3 linked regions of the Candidatus Nitrosotalea okcheonensis genome follow. The protein of the gene in region 2 binds, or shares a complex with, the protein of the main gene of each other region. Links are inferred from orthologs where the notes say so. Each region holds a gene or a part of one and is shown on either strand. Other genes may lie near its edges.

Region 1 (6,189 bases), 1.6 Mb from region 2 along the record:
AAAAAACAGTGTTGAAATGACAACTAGTCCTGTTGGTATTCTCATTAAAATTATAATTTAAAATTACCTATAAAGAATTATGGATTTTCTCAGACTCTGGTTGTGACAATTACCCAGCAATACCACAACATACTGTCTAGAATTAGGTTTCAGTTATTGGTAGATTTTGTGAATATGATTCTAGAATAAGGCTTCTACCGATTTTAAGACATCCCATACAGGACCTACGTGGCCAAATTCATCAAAAGCTATCTGGCGCGTATCCCGTATCTTTCTCTTATTATCAGGATCATCTCTTAGCAAGACAACCAAATCTTCTAGCCTATCTGCAAGCTTGGAGTGATCTTCCTTGTCTACATCTTGAATAGATTTCACCTCATCAGGTGTTAAAATCGTCAATGGTTTTTTTGATTCAGATAGTGTTTTTATTATTTCGTCGATTTTTAGAATTGTCGTCTCTTTGTCCAATGATTATCATGGAAAAAATCCATTATTTAAATTGAATTCTAATTTTTAAACGTCAAGATGGTCATTTTTAAGAATCATTTAGCATCACTGTCGCATATGGTTATGACTGGATGTTAGCAATCTTGGCATCAGTTATTCCTTTTGTTAAAAGAGTTGACGTATATCTATTCCCAGTACATTTTCTGCCTGAAACCATCATGTTTGCTTGGATGTGCTGCATGAAAGTGTCTCTCTAACCGTACAGGGTCATCAAATTGCATTCCGCATTCTTTGCATTTGAGACTTTTTTGTTTTACATCCATGCCAGAACATTGTTTTACTTGATTCTAAGTTTTACGATACATGACAACGTATCCATGACAGGATTCAATCGGCAAGACTGGACATAGATAAAACTGTCAAGGTGTGAAAGATCAGAGCCTACAGGATTAGGACTGATATATTAAACATTTTGAGGCGATGTCAGCCATACCTCACATTTCCATTCATGGATGAATTATCGATAAAGTAGAGTACAATGATATCATATTTTCTAGACATTCCATAGTGAGAACTAGATAAAAACAAATCACTTGCCAAGTTCTTTCATGTTAGCCTCAAGAACGACTAGTCTTCTTTGTGCAATATCAATGGCGCGTTTTAGGATGTCAATTTCGTCCCTGTTTTGTTTGCCCATCTCATTTACACTGTCAAACAAGACTTTGGATTCAGTTGTCATTCCATCGTCTGTCTTGTCCATTCTAGTTGCGAGGCGTTTACGTTCTTCTTCTAATTTTTCCAGTTTATTATCAGTCTCATCAATTCTTGTTTTTACAGTATTAATCTCAGCATGAATTGACTTTAATTCTTCTTCTATCTTGTTTATAGATGGAGCAAGAAATCTTTCTATTCCGGATGATTTCTGCCCCATAATTTGTGATATGCTGGTTCCTAGTTAAATCATACCATCAATGATGAAAGTTGAATATTGCCAGTGAAAAAGATATGATGTTCGATGATCGCATGTACATTTTAGTCACATCCAGTACACAAGACAAAACTTGTGAATTTATACAAAGCGATATTGTGAAAACTGGACATATTTAAGAAAATATAAAATGACTCTTATATGACAACACTAGGTAGAATAATTTAATGCAGATACCGTTTGGACTTATAATTTTGATCGGATGCCTCTTAATTGGAATCTACGCAATGGCAGATTATATCATGCCAAATGTAATTTGCAAAGTCATTCCTCGTACCAGTATTAGAACACAGATGGGACAATACAATTCACATGTACTTTCAGACATATGTTCTGCAATAACATGATATCTTTACTCAAAGATACTACGTAGAATAGAGATAACACAACAATTGCACGGCTAGACCAATTAGAGATTATTCACAAATCAGTCCGAAAATGCCCCAGATATTTTGTTTCAATTTTTGGTCGCAGTGATTCATGTTGCCCATTTTTGAGAATGATTCTATTGTCTCTTAGATTAATTGATACGCCATCCCTCGAAGGAGTTTGACGTTATAGCGGTTTTTCTTACCTTTTAGAGTCAATTTTCACATGAAAGAATTGTTTTTTTCAGATCGTCTGCTACGACAGAATTGAATTCTTTTTCCAATCTTGACGTTGTTATGGCTCTTCTATTTCGGAATAATTCTTCAATTGTGTTTCTTGATAATACCCAAAATTTCCATTGGTTAAGATTTGTCGTATCTGCTATTTTTTCGTCCCTTTCAAAAAAATAACATAGAACATAGACATCTGCCTGAAAGTCAGATTCTTTGGAGTAGCCTGATTCTCTCGAATAACTATGCGTTTTATGAATAGTAAACTGTGGATTGATCTTTTTTCGTTTCCATGCTTGAAGATATGATGTGGTTTTTACTTCTATTCTTTTATCATTTATGCTCAGATCAAAAGAAGCCCATCGATCATCAGGTATGTCGTCAACTCCAAGCGACCACGCTACAATGTATTGACCTAACATACCTCTTGTAACGTTCTGAGAAAGATCAGAATAAGCCCATTTCCAAAAATTGATCATGTTGCTAGTTTTTCCGTTTAGAACTGCCGGAATATTATCAAAATGAAATGATGCTTCAGGTTCTGAAAATTTTCTCATCGAATAAACCTAGTAATTCCCAATCTAAAAGATTACGACAATAGCATGTCCCCAAGCGTAATTTGGGGGTAAACCATTTTTACTCGCTGTCGACGTATTCGTCTGGAGTTGGCACTTCGGGTGCAAGTCCCTTTCTCTTTCTAATGTCAGCAATTACTTTGGTTAGGATTGAGTTTGGAACTGGAGTCCATGCCTTAAAGTGTGTATTCCACATGGCGCGTCCTGCAGTCTGTCCTCTCATTATCTCAGACAAGTCAAATGTCTCAGATGCCGGAAGCTCACCAGATATGATATGTATGACACCTTTTTGTTCCATGTTTAGTACCTTGCCTCTCTTACCAGATATTACACCTGCAACGTTGCCAATCATTTCCTGCGGTACACGTACTTCAATTCCAAGCATTGGTTCTAGCAATACCGGTTGTGACAAAAGCATGACACCTGTACATGCCCTTCGAGAGGCTGGTCCCAATTGTGACAAGCCCCTGTGAGCTGGATCTTCGTGTGGAACAAAATGATGGAATGTAAACTTGCAACCTCTCACCTGCTCTCTTGCAAGTGGGCCCTCTTTTACAGAGTCTTCAAAGCCTGACAAGATAGAGTCAGTTGATTCTCCCACAAACTGGACACCCTTGGTTCCGTCGACCATGACATTACCTCTGATATCAAATCTCATGACACGTTTTGCCTCATCGCCGTCCCAGCCCGCCGCCTTTAGTATCGTAGCAACTTCTTTCTTGTCCTTGTACTCATTTAGTGTTCCATTTCGTATCATTTCAGCAATTTTTTCATCCAGTGGTTCAACCTTCATGAATATTTTGTTATGTCTGTTAGGTGACTTGGACATGATTGGTCCCGCACTGCTTCGAATTGTTTCACGATAATTTATCAATGGCTGAGATGTTACAATCTCTACCTTGGCATCAGCAATAAGTGCAGTGGCAATTTCAAGGTGCAACACACCCATGCCCGCAATTACAGTTTCACCGGATTCCTCATTTATTTTTACAACCAAGTTAGGGTCTTCAATTGTAATACGATTTAATGCCTCAACTAATTTTGGTAAATCTTTAGGATGTTTTGGCTCTACTGCAATTTGCACCACAGGTTCTGATACATAATGAATTCCCTCAAATGCAGGAATGCCTGCCACGGAAGACAGTGTTTGACCTGCTCTTGCATGTTCCAATCCAAGAAGCGCAGGGATGTTTCCTGCAGCAAGTTCGCCTACCATCTCTCTTTGGTTACCCATGAAAAAGTTGACAGACTGGACTCGGCCCTCTCGTTTTGAGTCAATCAAATGTATGCGGTCACCATCTTTTATTTTGCCAGAGAATAAACGTCCAATTGCCACAGGGCCTGCAGCGGGGTCTACAGTCATGTTTACAATCATCATTACAGCAGGACCATTATCATCACAGTTCATGAGTGCTTTCCCAATATCAGAGTCCAAGTCACCCTTCCAGATTTTTGGAATTCTGTATTTTTGTGCAACATCAGGTGACGGGTGGTGCTTTACAACCATTCCAAGTACTGCATCATACAACGGGGCTTTCTCTGCGAGTTTCTTGACATCGCCGCCTTCAGAGTATGCTTCGTAAATATCCTTGAATGAGATTCCTTTCTTTTTCATCACATCTGCATTAAATCCCCACTTGTCCTTTGCAGAACCAAATGACACACTTCCATCCTGTATGCTTACCTTCCATTTTTCCTTGTACTCTGGTTCTGCATAAATATCGATTAGCCTGTTAAAGTTGGTTATGATCTCAAGCAGCCACTCTTGCATCTTCTCCGGAGGCAGTCTTAGTTCCTTTATGAGACGGTCAATCTTGTTAATGTAAAGAACAGGTTTTACTCTCTCTTCTAATGCCTGACGAGTCACGGTTTCAGTCTGTGTCATGATACCTTCTACCGAATCAGATACAACTACTGCGCCATCTATTGCCCTAAGACTTCGAGTTACTCTGCCAGTAAAGTCAATGTGTCCAGGAGTATCAATCATGTTAATGACGTATTCCTGGCCTGCTTGTTCGTAAAGCAATGTAACGTTTGCCTGGACAATTGTCATCTGTCTGTCTTGTTCAAGTTTCATTGAATCAAGTGCCAAAGCCTGGCCTGCAACAGATGGGCTGATAATTCCACTAGAAGCTAAAAGGCTGTCACTCATGGTTGTCTTTCCATGGTCTACGTGAGCTATGACTCCAAAGTTTCTAATATTTTTCTTGTTACCAATAATACTTAGAATTTGATCTGTTGCCTTGAATTTCATGGTTTAGCTAAATCCTTTTCCAGCCGCTATTAAACGTTTAGAAGAATTATAAAAAAAATCAATGGATCATGGAAGAACTAGCATGTCATGATTTTTTGCATTTGCACAAGCAAACATCTGTTTTTATTTCAAACAGACATAATAATTTGCAGACAAGAGCTAGATCAAAAACAGATGATGATCAATGCCAATTGAAATGATCCCACAAACTTGATTTTTATAATAGACACAAAAATCATTAATCGTGGATATTACAATAGGTCACACACCTGATGCAGACGATGCGTTCATGTTCTATGGAATGTTAAGCGGTAAGGTTACCTCACCCTTTTTCAATGTAAAACATGTTGTGGAAGATATTGAGACCCTCAACAAGCGTTCCCTAAAGCATGAGCTTGATGTAACAGCAGTCTCTGTCCATGCTTGTGCATACCTTGATGATTATACCATATTGCGAAGCGGGGGCAGTTTTGGAAAGGGATATGGTCCAATCGTAGTTGCAAAGCAAGACATGGATGTAGAAAAATTGCAAAGATCAAAGATAGCAATCCCTGGAAAGCTTACCTCTGCATTCCTTCTTTTAGAGCTCATGATTGGCAAGTTTGACTATATAGAAATGAAGTTCAGTGACATTCCAGACGCAGTGGCAAGCGGCAAGGTGGATGCAGGCTTGGTAATACATGAAGGGCAGATCACATATGATCAAAAGAATTTGGTAAAACTACTGGATGTAGGTTCTTGGTGGAGGGACAGCACGGGAGGCTTGCCAGTTCCACTTGGAGTAAATGTCATGAGCAATCATTTTGGAATTGATGTCATCAGAAAGTTTGACGCATTTTTTCGCGAGTCAATCATATACGGAATGGCAAGGCCAAGTGATGCACTAGATTACGCGATGCAATATGGGAGAGGACAGGCAAAGGAGACAATTGACAAGTTTGTTCGAATGTACGTCAATGATGTAACAATAGAGATGGGTATTCTTGGAGAGCAGGCAATAAGAAACCTGTTCCAGTTTGGAATAGAAAAGAGTCTGGTTCCAGAATTTGAGCTTCGGATAGCTTAGATTATTTACCTCTAGTCTCAGATTATTCTAGTGGACAAACGTGTCTTTGTACTAGGCATTGCAATGCTTGTAACAGGCTTTTCAGTTTACGGATATCTAAATGAGAATGTTCCAACTGGCAAGACAGGCATGTCGCAAGACGAGATAGATGCATTGAACCAGGCGGAGATAGTAAATGCAGGACTGGAAAACATTGCAGCAATGATTGGCGGCATAGGTTTTTTCATCGTGCTGATAAGTATTGGTTTAAAGCGCAGGAA
Region 2 (5,929 bases):
GAATGTTTTTTCTTATGGTAGTGTTTGCAAGATCCTCTATTTTCATTATCTCGTCTTCTGTGAGGTTTGAATGATGGGTGATGTCAAGTCTTGCATATTCCACATCCTTGAAAGCAGAATGCTGCCAGATCCAAGAGCCCAGAATATTTCTTGCAGACGCATTTAGTACGTGAGTACTTGTGTGATTTCGTGTTATTCCATATCTTCTAGCTGAATCGATTTTACAACTTGCAACTATACCTTCTTTTGGTACCTCTCCTTCTCTGACCTCATGTAATACAACATTTCCATGCTTGCTTACATCTATCACATCAAACTCTTCGATTTTTCCATGATCTGGCTCTTGACCTCCACCTCTTGCATAAAATGATGTCTTGTCAAGTATGACAAATTTGTTTTTTATTATTTTGAGTACTTTGGCCTTGAACTCGTGTGGATCATCTTTGTAATATAGTAAATCTGTATCAGGTATTCCCTCCAGGTCTAGTTCTTCTTTCTTCTCTGTCTTCTCTGACTGGTGCAAATCTGATAGTCTTTCGTAAAATGTAGAGGGAATTTCCTGTATTATATGAGATTCTTTGAGAAAGTCTGGAGTTATACCATCTGATTCATACAGGCGGATGAGATCATCCACTGATAATTTCTTGTTTTGTGTCTTGAATGTAGTTGCCATGTTTTTCATTCTGACTTTTGACTCGTTGTAACGATTCTTCTCTATCTCGATTATTGTTTTTACATCATTACGAGTTTGTTCAAGTTCTGGATATGTAGATTTTAGATAATCTATGTGAAGATCAATTAGATTGTTAAGGTCAAAATTCCAGCCAAATCTATCAATAGTTGCCAACGTCCTTCTGAGAATCATCCTCAAGTTGTAGCCACCTCCCACATTGCTTGGTAATGCACCATCAGAAATTGCAAAGACCAGCGTTCTCAAGTGATCTGCTATCATGTAGATCCCTTCAAGTGGAGAAATTATTTTATCTTGTTTTGTTTCATCCAACCCTGCAATTTTTGCAGCCATCTTTCTGACTATGGCAATATCGTTTGATTCTGAGAGGGCCTTTGCCACTGACATGAAATATTTGGATATTGTGCCAGAATCTATGTCGATACCTATCTTGGTTATCATATGTTTTGTTATGGGTCCAAAACAGCAATCATAAGCAGTAGGGGTTCCCATTGTAATCCATGCAAACCTCTCAAGACCGGCACCCATGTCTATGATCTTTTGATCCAATACGGAATAATTGGTCAGATCGCCTTGAAATTCCGTGAATACTGCATTGCCAAGTTCTAATCCTCTTACAAAGTACTCAAGTGATGATCCAAAGGATCCTCCACCGGCCCACACATCTTCTACAAACACTATCTCCTTTTTGTTGATTCCAAATCTTTCTGTAAGTAATTTGAAATCAAGCTCCACGCATTTATCCTTCCAATATCCTTGTGAGTTTGGTATGCTATGTTGTCCTATCATACAAAAACTGGAAAAATGTCTACCGGTTACTCCTACATTTTCAATGTCTTTGAATCTAAGACAAGTTTGTGGAACAATCAGTGGGTTGGCAGGAAATTCAAAGACAACTTTGGAACCCATTACTCTTTGAAAGTCCACAATGGATGCAATTGTAAAATAAAGATCATCCCGCCATCTGCAAACTACTGGATATCTCCCAACTGATTTGTGATTATTTTGTACAAAAAACGATTCTACTTCCTTCCATGCTTGCGTATAATCAAATCTCTTGTTTGTAGGAGGGTCTCCAATAAACGAATAACTGTTTTCTATATGATCAGGACACATGCTAATATTGTCATCCAAAGTCCAGAAAAACCTGCGACACTTGATACATGATTTCCTCCTAAATCCTTCATTTTCAAATAATGCGACCTTGTAGTATCTGTCTGGATCAGTAGAAAACTTTGAAAGGATCTGGTCCTTGTCCATTTCACAATTTTTCCTTCTGACTGATATTAAGCATTCTGAAGCAACACATTAAATATGATTTACTAGGAAAGTTTCTCATGTTTACAAAAAAAGGTTGGAAGGAAGGAGACCATGTATTTGCATCACAGCCAAATGGCGAACATAGGGATATTGTTATAGGAATTGTAACTGGAGTAGAGAATTCCAACATTGGAGTTAATGGTATGATAATAAATCCTGTAGGGCTGAAGAATAAAGTATCTCAAGGAAAAGCTGGACCTCAATCGTTAGAACTTTTGAAGAATCCCGATCCAAAAGAATGCATATTTGCTTTGATCTACAGGGTAGAACACAATAATTTTACTGGAGTTTTTGATATCACCACTGATCATGTTGAAAAAATACACAAAAACATTCACAATATTATTTCTGGCTGGGTTAGAGAATCTATACCTGAATTGATTAACAACGTACTCTCTCTGCCAGATGGTGTAGAAAAGGAGCAAGCAAAGCGAATCTTAAAACAAAGAATGGATACACTTTATGACAAGGACTTGAAGAAATACATGTATTCTATTTGTCGAGGTCTTAAAATCTTAAACTAGAGAAATCATTTTAGATTTATTTTTTACATGCCTCCATAGTTTTATATTATGCCTCTTGCAAAATTTGTTTACAATGGAATACGTATACGCTGCGTTGCTTTTGCACAAACAAAAGAAGGAAATCAACGAAGCAAATATTGCTAATGTTGTCAAGGCTTCAGGTGCTGAAGTTAATGAGGCACAAGTAAAGGCACTTGTTGCTGCACTCGCAGATGTAAACATTGAGGAAGCAATAAAGGCTGCCCCAGTAGCAGTTGCTGCACCTGCAGCACCATCAGGTGGAGGCGCATCGGAAGCAAAGAAAGAGGCTGATCTGCCATCTGCAAAGACAGAAGAACAGGCAATGGAAGGTCTTTCTGCACTATTTGGTTAAAACTGTAAATCTATTCCCTTTTTTGTAATCTCTTAAACGTTATTTACTATAGTTCTGGTTACTTTGTTATTTGACTGAACTATCATCTCCAATTCAAACTATTGTGTTGATATTGGATTTGTTTGGAACGATGGCTTTTGCAGTTACTGGGGCATTCAAGGCAATTGAACACAAAGCAGACATTGTAGGAATTATAATTCTTGCAACTATCACTGGTGTAGCTGGAGGTACTATGAGGGACATAATACTTGGACATTTTCCACCCCATTCTATATCTGATCCAAATTATGTGATAATTACTACTGTTACTGGCATTGTCATATTCTTTCTTTATCCTAGAATGCAAAAACACTGGAATTTGTTTTTAAAATTCGATGCTCTCGGATTGGGTGTCTTTACTGCCATCGGGGCAACTCTGGCATATCAATTGTTTGGGATGAATTTTCTAGCGATGGCCATGGCTGGAATGATAACTGCAGTAGGTGGGGGAATCTTGAGGGATATGTTTGTAAATGAAGTACCTATGGTTTTTGTCAAAGAACTGTATGCATCAGCAAGTTTTCTAGGCGTTGTTGTTTTTTACATTCTTCTAATAGTCCAACTTCAAATAGAAGTGGCAACAGTCGGCTCAATACTAGTTACAACAATACTGCGATTGGTTGCCATGAAATACAACTGGAATCTGCCCAAAGTACGCTAAAATATTATCTTGCTAATTTATTGAGGACTGTAACCCTTTAGTTTGCCTGATAATGATTTTGCCTGTCCATGTGCTCTTTGTATTGTTGCATCCTTGGTATCATCAGTAAGGAAGCCTGCTTCTATCGCAAGTGATCTTGCCTGTTGAGCAGCCTTTGCAAGTATCATGTTGACGTTTTCTTTAGTTACGTATCCTATCGCTATGGATAGTGATAATGCTTCTTGGTGTGCCTTGGCAAATGCAGCCCTGTATTGTTCTACATCTACTGTCAATTCTTCTTGATTGTAAATTACCTTGTCTTCCAAAGCCGAGTTTAGTACTATGCCTGCCTCTACCGCCTTGACATCTAGTTTGCTCAGCAGGGTAGCTAATTTTCCGGATATGGTATCGCCTTTCTTTGCTGCTATAGAGTCTTTTGTTATCCAAACAGTTCCTTGATCAATCTTGGTTGATACTCCCGCTTCTTTAAAATCAGTAAGAATTGGTCCTGGGGTAATTCCAGTGTTGCCAGCTTTGATGACTACATCTATGCTTGCCTTGTCTCCTCCTCTTGCTGCCATCATTATTTTATTTTTACCAAGTAAAATGTTCAGTTTGATTGGGCTCATGTTTGTAAACATCAATACACATTGTCCCACTAGATTTGCCGCAAGTTTTTCAATTCCAGGAATCTTTAGTGTAGAAAGTGATTTCTGTGCAACCTTGTCTTTGATACTTACAATTTCTACTTCACCTTTGAATTTTTTTCTTAACGGCAATAATTGCGAAGATCTTACCTTTTCCATCCTTACAAGTGCTATGACTTTGTACTTGCTTGGTAGTTCTTGTAACTGTTGATACATCTGAGCTTTCTTTTGAGGATATTTTGTTCTATTCTGGTGCATGTTACTTCGTTCCTGGTTGGATTGGTTTGATGATCTTTCCCATGCTGGTCTTGATCATTATTTTCTTGATGTTCTTATCACCACTAGGTAATTTCTTTTCGATTGTACCAATTACTGCGTTAGCATTTGCAACTAGATCTTCATCAGACATTGTCTCATCGCCTATCTTGCATGCCAAAGAAAGAGAATTTTTCAGTCTAACTCTTATTGAAGATCTAAATCTTTCCAATATCGACTCTATTGGAGCATTGAACGGAAGTGGTGTTGGCATCTTTCCTCTAGGACCCATGAATTGACCCAGAGTCTTACCAACGTTTGCCATTACTGAAGTGTCTGCAAGGAAAAAGTCATAACCATTGATTAGTTTACGAGACTCTCTTTTGTTTGATCCCATCTGTGATACTTGTGTACTGTCTACTACCAAGTCTGCATTGGCACTCTTTGCTTTTACACCAAGATCTCCTGACGCAATAACGCATATTGAAGATGACTGGTTCATTTTTTTTGGTAACTGAACTGTCTCATTTATCGCAAATCCTTTCTTTACATCAATATCTCTGAAAACCATGATTAGCTCTACTGCCTGCTTGAATTTTCTCTCCTTTGTGCTCTTTTTGGCATCGGTTATCATTTGAGCTATCTGGGACTCGGTAATCATTACGAAAGCATTCTGATTTGCCTATTTAAAATCCTTTAGCGACAAAATCCCTCGAGAATTACACGACTAGGAAAATTTCTTATGGTGATGCTAGCCTTGAAATAAGAATACTTTTGGAAAAGTAACTTACATTTATTAAATAGTAATAAAAACAAGTCGCAAAGTTGCACAAATTCGATGAATTAGATATGAAAATAATTACCGAGCTTAGCAGAGATGGTAACACGTCAGTTCCAAATCTTTCAAAAAAACTCGGTGTCAACACGTCAGTTCTCTATAGCAGAGTAAAACGACTTGTCAAGAAAAAACTAATCAAGAAATTCACAATTGTAGTTGACGAGTCTCTGATAGGCATTGGAGTGAGGGCAACTATGGGTATTAACCGGGATCCAAAGTTGAAAGATCAGATTCACAAGGCATTGTTGAAAACTCCTGAAATAGTTGTAATATCTGAAGTAACTGGAAGATTTGATATATTGTTGACTCTGAGAGCGCGGAACCTTGAGGAATTACATACTGTGGCTATAGAAAAGATAGGAAAAATTGACGGAATACAAAATACGGAAACTTTTGTTGAGTTACAGAAGACCGATAAAGATCCAATCTATTCCATGACTGGATAATTACTTGAATTTGTCGTCCCATTTGCCCGATTCTAGATCGGCTGTTGCTTCTTTTGGATTCTTGCCGCTTATCTTGATTCCTAGTGCAAGACATGTTCCGATTATTTCTTTTGATGCTGATTTTATATTAAGTGCATATGACGAATCTATTTTCAA
Region 3 (6,155 bases), 1.4 Mb from region 2 along the record:
GATAATAAAAATTGTATTTTATAAAAATGAAAAGAGAACTGGAGAGAAAATACCTAGGATGATGTACTAGTCTCTGTCTTTGGTGTCTCAGTTGTTGAAATCGTGCTTTCTGTTGGTTTTATTGTAGCAACAGTTTCAGTTTTCTTTTTTCGTGGTGCACGTGGTTTCTTTACCTTGACTTCTGTAGATGGTTTTATAGTTTTTTCAGTAGATGGTACGGTCTGTGGCTTTGATTGCTGTTTTTGTTGTGGGTGTTGTCCCTGCTGTGGTTTCTGACCTGATCTTTGTCCTTGAGGTCTCTGACCATGTTGTGGAGGTCTCTGACCTTGAGGTCTTTGTTGTCCCTGTTGTGGTCTGTTACCCTGTTGTGGTCTGTTACCCTGTTGTGGTCTGTTACCCTGTTGTGGTCTGTTACCCTGTTGTGGTCTGTTACCCTGTTTATTTCCAGAATTTTGCTTTTGTCCATGTTTTGTATTCTGTAACGATCCTGGAATTGGTCTCATCCTACTCCACAAGACACTCATTCTTGCCTTGTAGCCCACCCCGTATTCCAATTCGTCTGGAACTAAAGTTGCAGGATGAACAAACCCTTGACTTCTAATTGCAACAGCTCGTCTCATCGCTACATTTCTAACATAATCCCAGTCTTCAGTTCCGAATCCATCTATAGGACCTGTCAAAATTCCATTATGCATTGAAAATACAAGTGCTGATACTATTGGAATGGCATAGTTGATGCTTGCGGGAGAATTGATTTTCACTGGCATCAATGGCATGTGATGACTACCTCGGGTATTTCCTGCTACTAGATGAGGATTGTTAAATGCAGATCCTGCCTCTTCTGTTGCCGGAAAATCTTTCTGGGTTCGCACTATGCAAATTGGATCGTCTTTTCCAACATAGGTTCCCGCAATATTATGCAGCCTATCAGTAGATGCTGCCAATATTGGTTGATTATCCTTGGTAGTTACAGTGGATATGACATATCTTCCTGGATACATTAGAGCTGCTTCCAATGTGGGTTTGTCTTGCCACATTTCCAATGTAGCTACTTTACCCTTTTCTACATCCATTACTGAAATTCTAACACCTCTTGCCAAATTCTGGTTTACAATCAAACCCGTATTGGATAGGGCATCAACAAACATTCTGTAGAATGGATAGTTGAATGCTCCGGGTTCCGTTTTATCTGCTGCATAAATCGTAAATGCTTCATTAGGTCTTTCATCAAATGTCATCTCTGCAACGCCTGGCCCCATGCCTTTTACATTTCCAGAAAATGAATCCTTCAGCAAGTCTTGGCCTGCGCCGTAAAGTCCTTCACTTTTTGCTACGCGAGTTGCAGCCTCAAATGCGCGCCATGCTAGTCCATGGACTTGAGAATTATTAACGCCTTTAGTGTGAGTCATAACAATATGTATGTCATCTCCACAATACCCAATGTAGGAATCAATCAAGAGTCCTTTACCGTCTTTTCTTACTTGTGGCTTTACAAGATTTTTTACAGCGTTTAGTAGACCATCGCTTGGTCTTGTATGTCCGCCGATTCCGCCAACATCAGCTTTGATTACTGTTACTGTGATTTTCATTATTCATTGTGATGAAATAGTTCGATTTATACCATGTGAAAAAATTTGATCATGATGATCGAGTCAGAAAATAATTCAATTTTTGACCGGAAAAAAATCAAAAAATGAAAATGCTAATAAAGCCCTTCTCAAGTAACATCCAACATGAGCACTGCAGCATCAAGAAAACCTCACTTGAACATGATTGTCGTAGGACATATTGATAACGGAAAATCTACAACCATGGGTCACTTTTTAATGGAACTAGGATTAGTAGATGAAAGAACAATTGCAGCACATGCAGCCGAATCCGAGAAGACCGGAAAAGGTGACACTTTCAAATATGCATGGGTCATGGACAATATCAAAGATGAAAGAGAAAGAGGTATCACTATAGATTTAGCATTTCAGAAATTTGAATCGCCAAAGTACTTCTTTACATTAATTGACGCACCAGGTCATAGAGACTTTATCAAAAACATGATTACAGGAGCCTCAGAGGCAGACTGTGCAGTTCTAGTCTTATCTGCCAAAGAAGGTGAAACCGATACTGCAACCGCACCAGGTGGACAAGCAAGAGAACATGCTTTCTTACTTAGAACATTAGGTGTAGGACAATTAGTAGTAGCAATTAACAAAATGGATGACAGTAATTTCTCAGAAGCTGCATACAAAGTAGCCAAGGAAAAGGCAGAGAAATTATTAAAGTCAGTAGGTTACAAACTCGACAAGGTCGCAATCATCCCTGTGTCAGGTTGGAAAGGAGACAACTTGGTCAAGAAATCAGCAAATATGCCATGGTGGACAGGCAAAACACTATTTGAAGCATTTGACGACTTTACAATGCCTGACAAACCCACAGGTAAACCACTTAGAATTCCAATACAAGACGTATATACAATCACAGGTGTTGGTACCGTCCCAGTAGGACGTGTTGAAACAGGTGTTGCAAAACCTGGTCAGAAGATCATCGTCATGCCATCAGGTGCGGTGGGCGAAATCAAATCTATTGAAACACATCATACAGAAATGCCATCTGCAGAACCAGGTGATAACATTGGATTCAATTTGAGAGGTATTGAAAAGAAAGACATCCACCGAGGAGACGTCATCGGAACATCTGACAATCCACCAAACGTAGCAAAAGAATTCAGAGCACAAATCATAGTTATTCATCATCCAACAGCAATTGCACCCGGATATACACCAGTAATGCATGCACATACTGCTCAGGTTGCAGCAACAATAGTCGCTTTTGAAGCAAAAATAAATCCACAATCTGGTGCGATTGAGGAAGAGAATCCCAAATTCTTGAAAGCCGGAGATTCAGCAATTGTCAGAATAAAACCAGTTAGACCGTTGTGTATTGAGACATTCGGAGAATTTCCAGAAATGGGAAGATTTGCTCTCAGAGACATGGGTGCAACAATTGCAGCAGGAATTGTTAAAGAGATAACTGAGAAATACACCAAATAGGGACTTGAATGACCCAGACAGCCCGAATCAAATTGACAAGTACTAGTCTTTTAAGGCTAGATGGGGTATGTACTGAAATCAAAGGTATAGGTGAAAAGACAGGTGTCAAAGTAAAAGGTCCGACACCATTGCCAGTAAAAACATTAAACGTTGTTACACGAAAATCGCCATGTGGTCAAGGCACAAACACATATGAAAAATGGGAAATGCGAATACACAGACGAGTCATAGACCTTGGTGCAGACGACAGAGCAATAAGACAACTCATGAGAATTAAAATTCCAAACGATGTATATATCGAACTTACTTTGAAATAGTGATAAAAATGTCTGAACCAATTCAAGAAATACCTGCAGAAGAAAAACCTACTAGCTTTAGTGTTTTTTACTCATGCATGCGTTGTGGAACTCAAGTATCACAATCCGAACTTACAAGATTACCAGAAATAAAATGTATTTGTGGTTTTAGAGTATTTACAAAGGTCAGACCACCAGTAGTAAAAACAATCAAGGCATTCTAGACATCTCTAGTCCCATTATAGCTGTGGGCGCGTTGCATGTGTGTTCTCATCTCTTCCATGCTTGAAAAAAACTTGTTACATTCTTTACAATCGTAATGCTTGTCACAATGATGCAACTGCTGGTGTAACATCAAGTATTCCTGCTGTCTAAATTTTGTACCGCATAAATCACACTTGAATTTTTTAAAAATATTCATCTAGCCCAACTTTGCCTTGTGAGAGTCCCAACATTCCCGACACAGTTGTCCGTCAAGCACCCATTTTTTTTTGGGTGTGTACCTTATCATGCCAAGTTTTTTTCCACATGTTTGGCAATTTGACCTCTGACTCTTGTAGGTAAGATCTTTTTTATCAAAACAAGGCTTGCATAATAACCCCGTCATGTCCCACTGGTATCGTGGCTCCCACAAATCAGGAACGTCTTTTTCTATTCCACATATGACACATTTCTGTCTCAGGCTCTGTTCGTAGAACTTTTTCATCTGGGAAACATAGCAATCTCCACACAGTGAGCCCTCTATCTTCCACTCACTCTTTGGCTTATTCTTGTGGGCAGACTCTTTCTTACAAATGGTGCAGATGATGGGTTTTCGTGAAAACAAGTTCATGGTATTGAATATCACTAAATACATTAAATAGTTATCATAAAGGAAAGGAATTGAGAACGCTAGTTCTCGGATTTATTGTTCCAATGCTTCTTCTAGAAGCTGGCCTGCGTTTAACATTCCCTTTTGCTTTGCAATCTGTTCAATTTTTGCATATTGTTCAGATGTAAAACAAACTGGCATTGAACGGTCTTTCATGAATATCCACAGTCTTTGTGATTTTATATCCTTTTTGTTGATTTGCTTTGATCGTCAAGATCGATTTGTGTAACCTATTCGTTAAACACGTACTTGCGCTGACCACGTAATTCTGGACTACTCCCTACTCCCACCAACACAAATTCTTTTTTCCCATCCAAAATGTTTTGGGTTGGACTCAGCTTGCTTTCATGAATCTGTTCATATTCTTCAAGAGATATTTTTCTCCTATCTCCTATTTCTGCTTCTAGATTCATGTTTTTGACAATTTCCTTATATCTATCCATTATAACTCCGCTGAAGACCATTGCACTACTACCGCTTCCGTACGAGCCAAATCCAAATCTCTTTCCCTCAAGATCGGTGCCCTTTTGGAATTCAAATTCCAGACAACTTCTAAAGCCCATGTATAATGAGGCAGTGTAAAGATTTCCTACCATGCTTGATGCAATAAGTGAACTTGCAAGTTTGGAATCATATGCTTCTTGGAATTCCTCAGTCATTGTAAATCGTTTCGTAAATTCGTGGTCTTTTTGCATGAATTCCTCGTCTGCAAGTATTGATTCTATTGTTCCACGTGGATCCTTTGGAATTGGTTCCTGCATTCCCATTTTTTCTACAATCCCTTTCCAGCGCGGTAAGCTTCTCCATTCATGTCTTAGCAAGTATGTCAAAGCTTTCTTACCCATGTTGCTGTATGGAAGATGCATGTTTACAAAATCAATATAATCGAGAATTGTTTCTCCATCCTTTAATTTTATTATTCCAGTAGATAGCGCTTTTTCTTTGTATGCCATTAATGCCTTTTTCACCTGTATCATGTAAAGCAAGTTGGAATATTGACCGTTTACAATTGGTGTCTCTTTTCCAAATGGCCTGTAGAAATCATATTCATTTTTAATAGAAGTTGATGTAACCTTTGGATCAAAAGTCATCAGTCTAGGATTATCATTTAGAAGCATGGCAACAGCACCTGCACCCTGGGTATATTCTCCGCTTGAACCAAGATCATATTTTGCAATATCTGATACTACAACGATGGCAGACTTGCCCTCTGCTTCTCCAGCTCTTACCCAATTGGCATTGTCGTACAAAGCATAAGAACCGCTAACACATGCAAACTTGCATTCAATTCCACCGCAATGCCCAAATGAATCATTACCATATACCTGCTCCAGCATGCCAATTACGTATGAGTTCATCGCTTTTGATTCATCAAGTGCAGATTCTGTTGCAACATAGAGTCTACCAACGTCTTTTGGTGAAATTTTGTTTCTTTCCATTATTCTCATGCAGGCATTTGCAGCCATGCATGCTGGATCTTGATTAGTATCTACGATAGCCATTTTTGATACACCAAGACCTCTTTGTAGCTTGTCGGGGTCCATACCACGAGCTTTTGCAAAGTCTCTTGCGTCTACAAACAATCTTGGAATGTAGATGGCAATGTCATCTATGCCTGCGGCCAATAGCTTCAGCTTTCTAATTGCAGATATAAGGATTATGAGAATCTACTTTGATCTCAAAGAGTAATAATTTTTATCATATTATTACAAAATATGTGAAATCTCTTACGATTTTAGCTTGGATTTGAATAATTCATCAAACACGTTAAAGGGCTGGGCTCCAACAATTTTTGTCACAGTCTTGTCTGGCGCTATGATGAAAAAGTCAGGGGTTCCAGTCAATCCGAGATCCTTGGCGTTTGAAAGACTGCCTTGGACAGTTGAAATATATCTGGACTGGGACATGCACTGCCCAAATTGAGTGTCATTCAACCCAACATCA

The links.
Region 1: the proteins of rpl12p (region 2) and BQ3481_RS01620 are in contact, whole or in part, in a crystal structure (PDB 5H7L), measured with the Pyrococcus horikoshii proteins. The link is inferred for Candidatus Nitrosotalea okcheonensis from one-to-one orthologs. Residues at the interface, in WP_010886059.1 of Pyrococcus horikoshii: Leu100, Ala101, Gly102, Leu103, Ser104, Ala105, Leu106, Phe107, Gly108; in WP_048053510.1 of Pyrococcus horikoshii: Pro161, Met164, Met165, Phe168, Ser169, Ile172, Val195, Glu196, Phe202, Leu211, Ser212, Val213, Met216, Lys222, Phe223, Asn224.
Region 3: the proteins of rpl12p (region 2) and tuf are in contact, whole or in part, in a crystal structure (PDB 3WY9), measured with the Pyrococcus horikoshii proteins. The link is inferred for Candidatus Nitrosotalea okcheonensis from one-to-one orthologs. Residues at the interface, in WP_010886059.1 of Pyrococcus horikoshii: Glu96, Glu97, Leu100, Leu103, Ser104, Ala105, Leu106, Phe107, Gly108; in WP_010885563.1 of Pyrococcus horikoshii: Lys125, Glu126, Phe129, Arg132, Thr133, Lys165, Leu166, Thr169, Lys324, Gln326, Leu359, Ala360, Ile369, Glu372, Ile384, Ile422, Ser423, Gln425.

What each region holds. Positions count from the first base shown.
Region 1 is NZ_LT841358.1:257,456-263,644, reverse strand. The notes cover bases 2,268-5,259. They hold BQ3481_RS01620 (elongation factor EF-2), read right to left. Parts: upstream 4,864-5,259; coding sequence 2,671-4,863; downstream 2,268-2,670. Other genes in these bases: BQ3481_RS01615 (menaquinone biosynthesis family protein), read left to right, coding at 5,108-5,259; BQ3481_RS01625 (hypothetical protein), read right to left, coding at 2,268-2,591. Outside these bases: BQ3481_RS01640 (hypothetical protein), read right to left, coding at 1-45; BQ3481_RS01635 (hypothetical protein), read right to left, coding at 181-468; BQ3481_RS01630 (coiled-coil domain-containing protein), read right to left, coding at 1,037-1,378; BQ3481_RS11700 (hypothetical protein), read left to right, coding at 1,603-1,782; more of BQ3481_RS01625, read right to left, coding at 2,019-2,267; more of BQ3481_RS01615, read left to right, coding at 5,260-5,929; BQ3481_RS01610 (hypothetical protein), read left to right, coding at 5,960-6,189. UniProt on the Methanocaldococcus jannaschii protein: Catalyzes the GTP-dependent ribosomal translocation step during translation elongation.
Region 2 is NZ_LT841358.1:1,816,921-1,822,849, forward strand. The notes cover bases 1,527-4,258. They hold rpl12p (50S ribosomal protein P1), read left to right. Parts: upstream 1,527-2,608; coding sequence 2,609-2,908; downstream 2,909-4,258. Other genes in these bases: alaS (alanine--tRNA ligase), read right to left, coding at 1,527-1,951; BQ3481_RS10650 (hypothetical protein), read left to right, coding at 2,029-2,535; BQ3481_RS10660 (trimeric intracellular cation channel family protein), read left to right, coding at 2,979-3,608; rplJ (50S ribosomal protein L10), read right to left, coding at 3,626-4,258. Also shown: more of alaS, read right to left, coding at 1-1,526; more of rplJ, read right to left, coding at 4,259-4,492; BQ3481_RS10670 (50S ribosomal protein L1), read right to left, coding at 4,494-5,150; BQ3481_RS10675 (Lrp/AsnC family transcriptional regulator), read left to right, coding at 5,339-5,773; BQ3481_RS10680 (50S ribosomal protein L11), read right to left, coding at 5,774-5,929. UniProt on the Methanocaldococcus jannaschii protein: Forms part of the ribosomal stalk, playing a central role in the interaction of the ribosome with GTP-bound translation factors.
Region 3 is NZ_LT841358.1:453,892-460,046, forward strand. The notes cover bases 931-3,888. They hold tuf (translation elongation factor EF-1 subunit alpha), read left to right. Parts: upstream 931-1,733; coding sequence 1,734-3,044; downstream 3,045-3,888. Other genes in these bases: rpsJ (30S ribosomal protein S10), read left to right, coding at 3,053-3,361; BQ3481_RS02780 (RNA polymerase Rbp10), read left to right, coding at 3,370-3,564; BQ3481_RS11945 (C2H2-type zinc finger protein), read right to left, coding at 3,561-3,761; BQ3481_RS02790 (hypothetical protein), read right to left, coding at 3,762-3,888. In the rest of the region: more of BQ3481_RS02790, read right to left, coding at 3,889-4,172; BQ3481_RS11840 (hypothetical protein), read right to left, coding at 4,245-4,367; BQ3481_RS02795 (hydroxymethylglutaryl-CoA synthase family protein), read right to left, coding at 4,442-5,836; BQ3481_RS02800 (DsbA family protein), read right to left, coding at 5,939-6,155. UniProt on the Methanocaldococcus jannaschii protein: GTP hydrolase that promotes the GTP-dependent binding of aminoacyl-tRNA to the A-site of ribosomes during protein biosynthesis.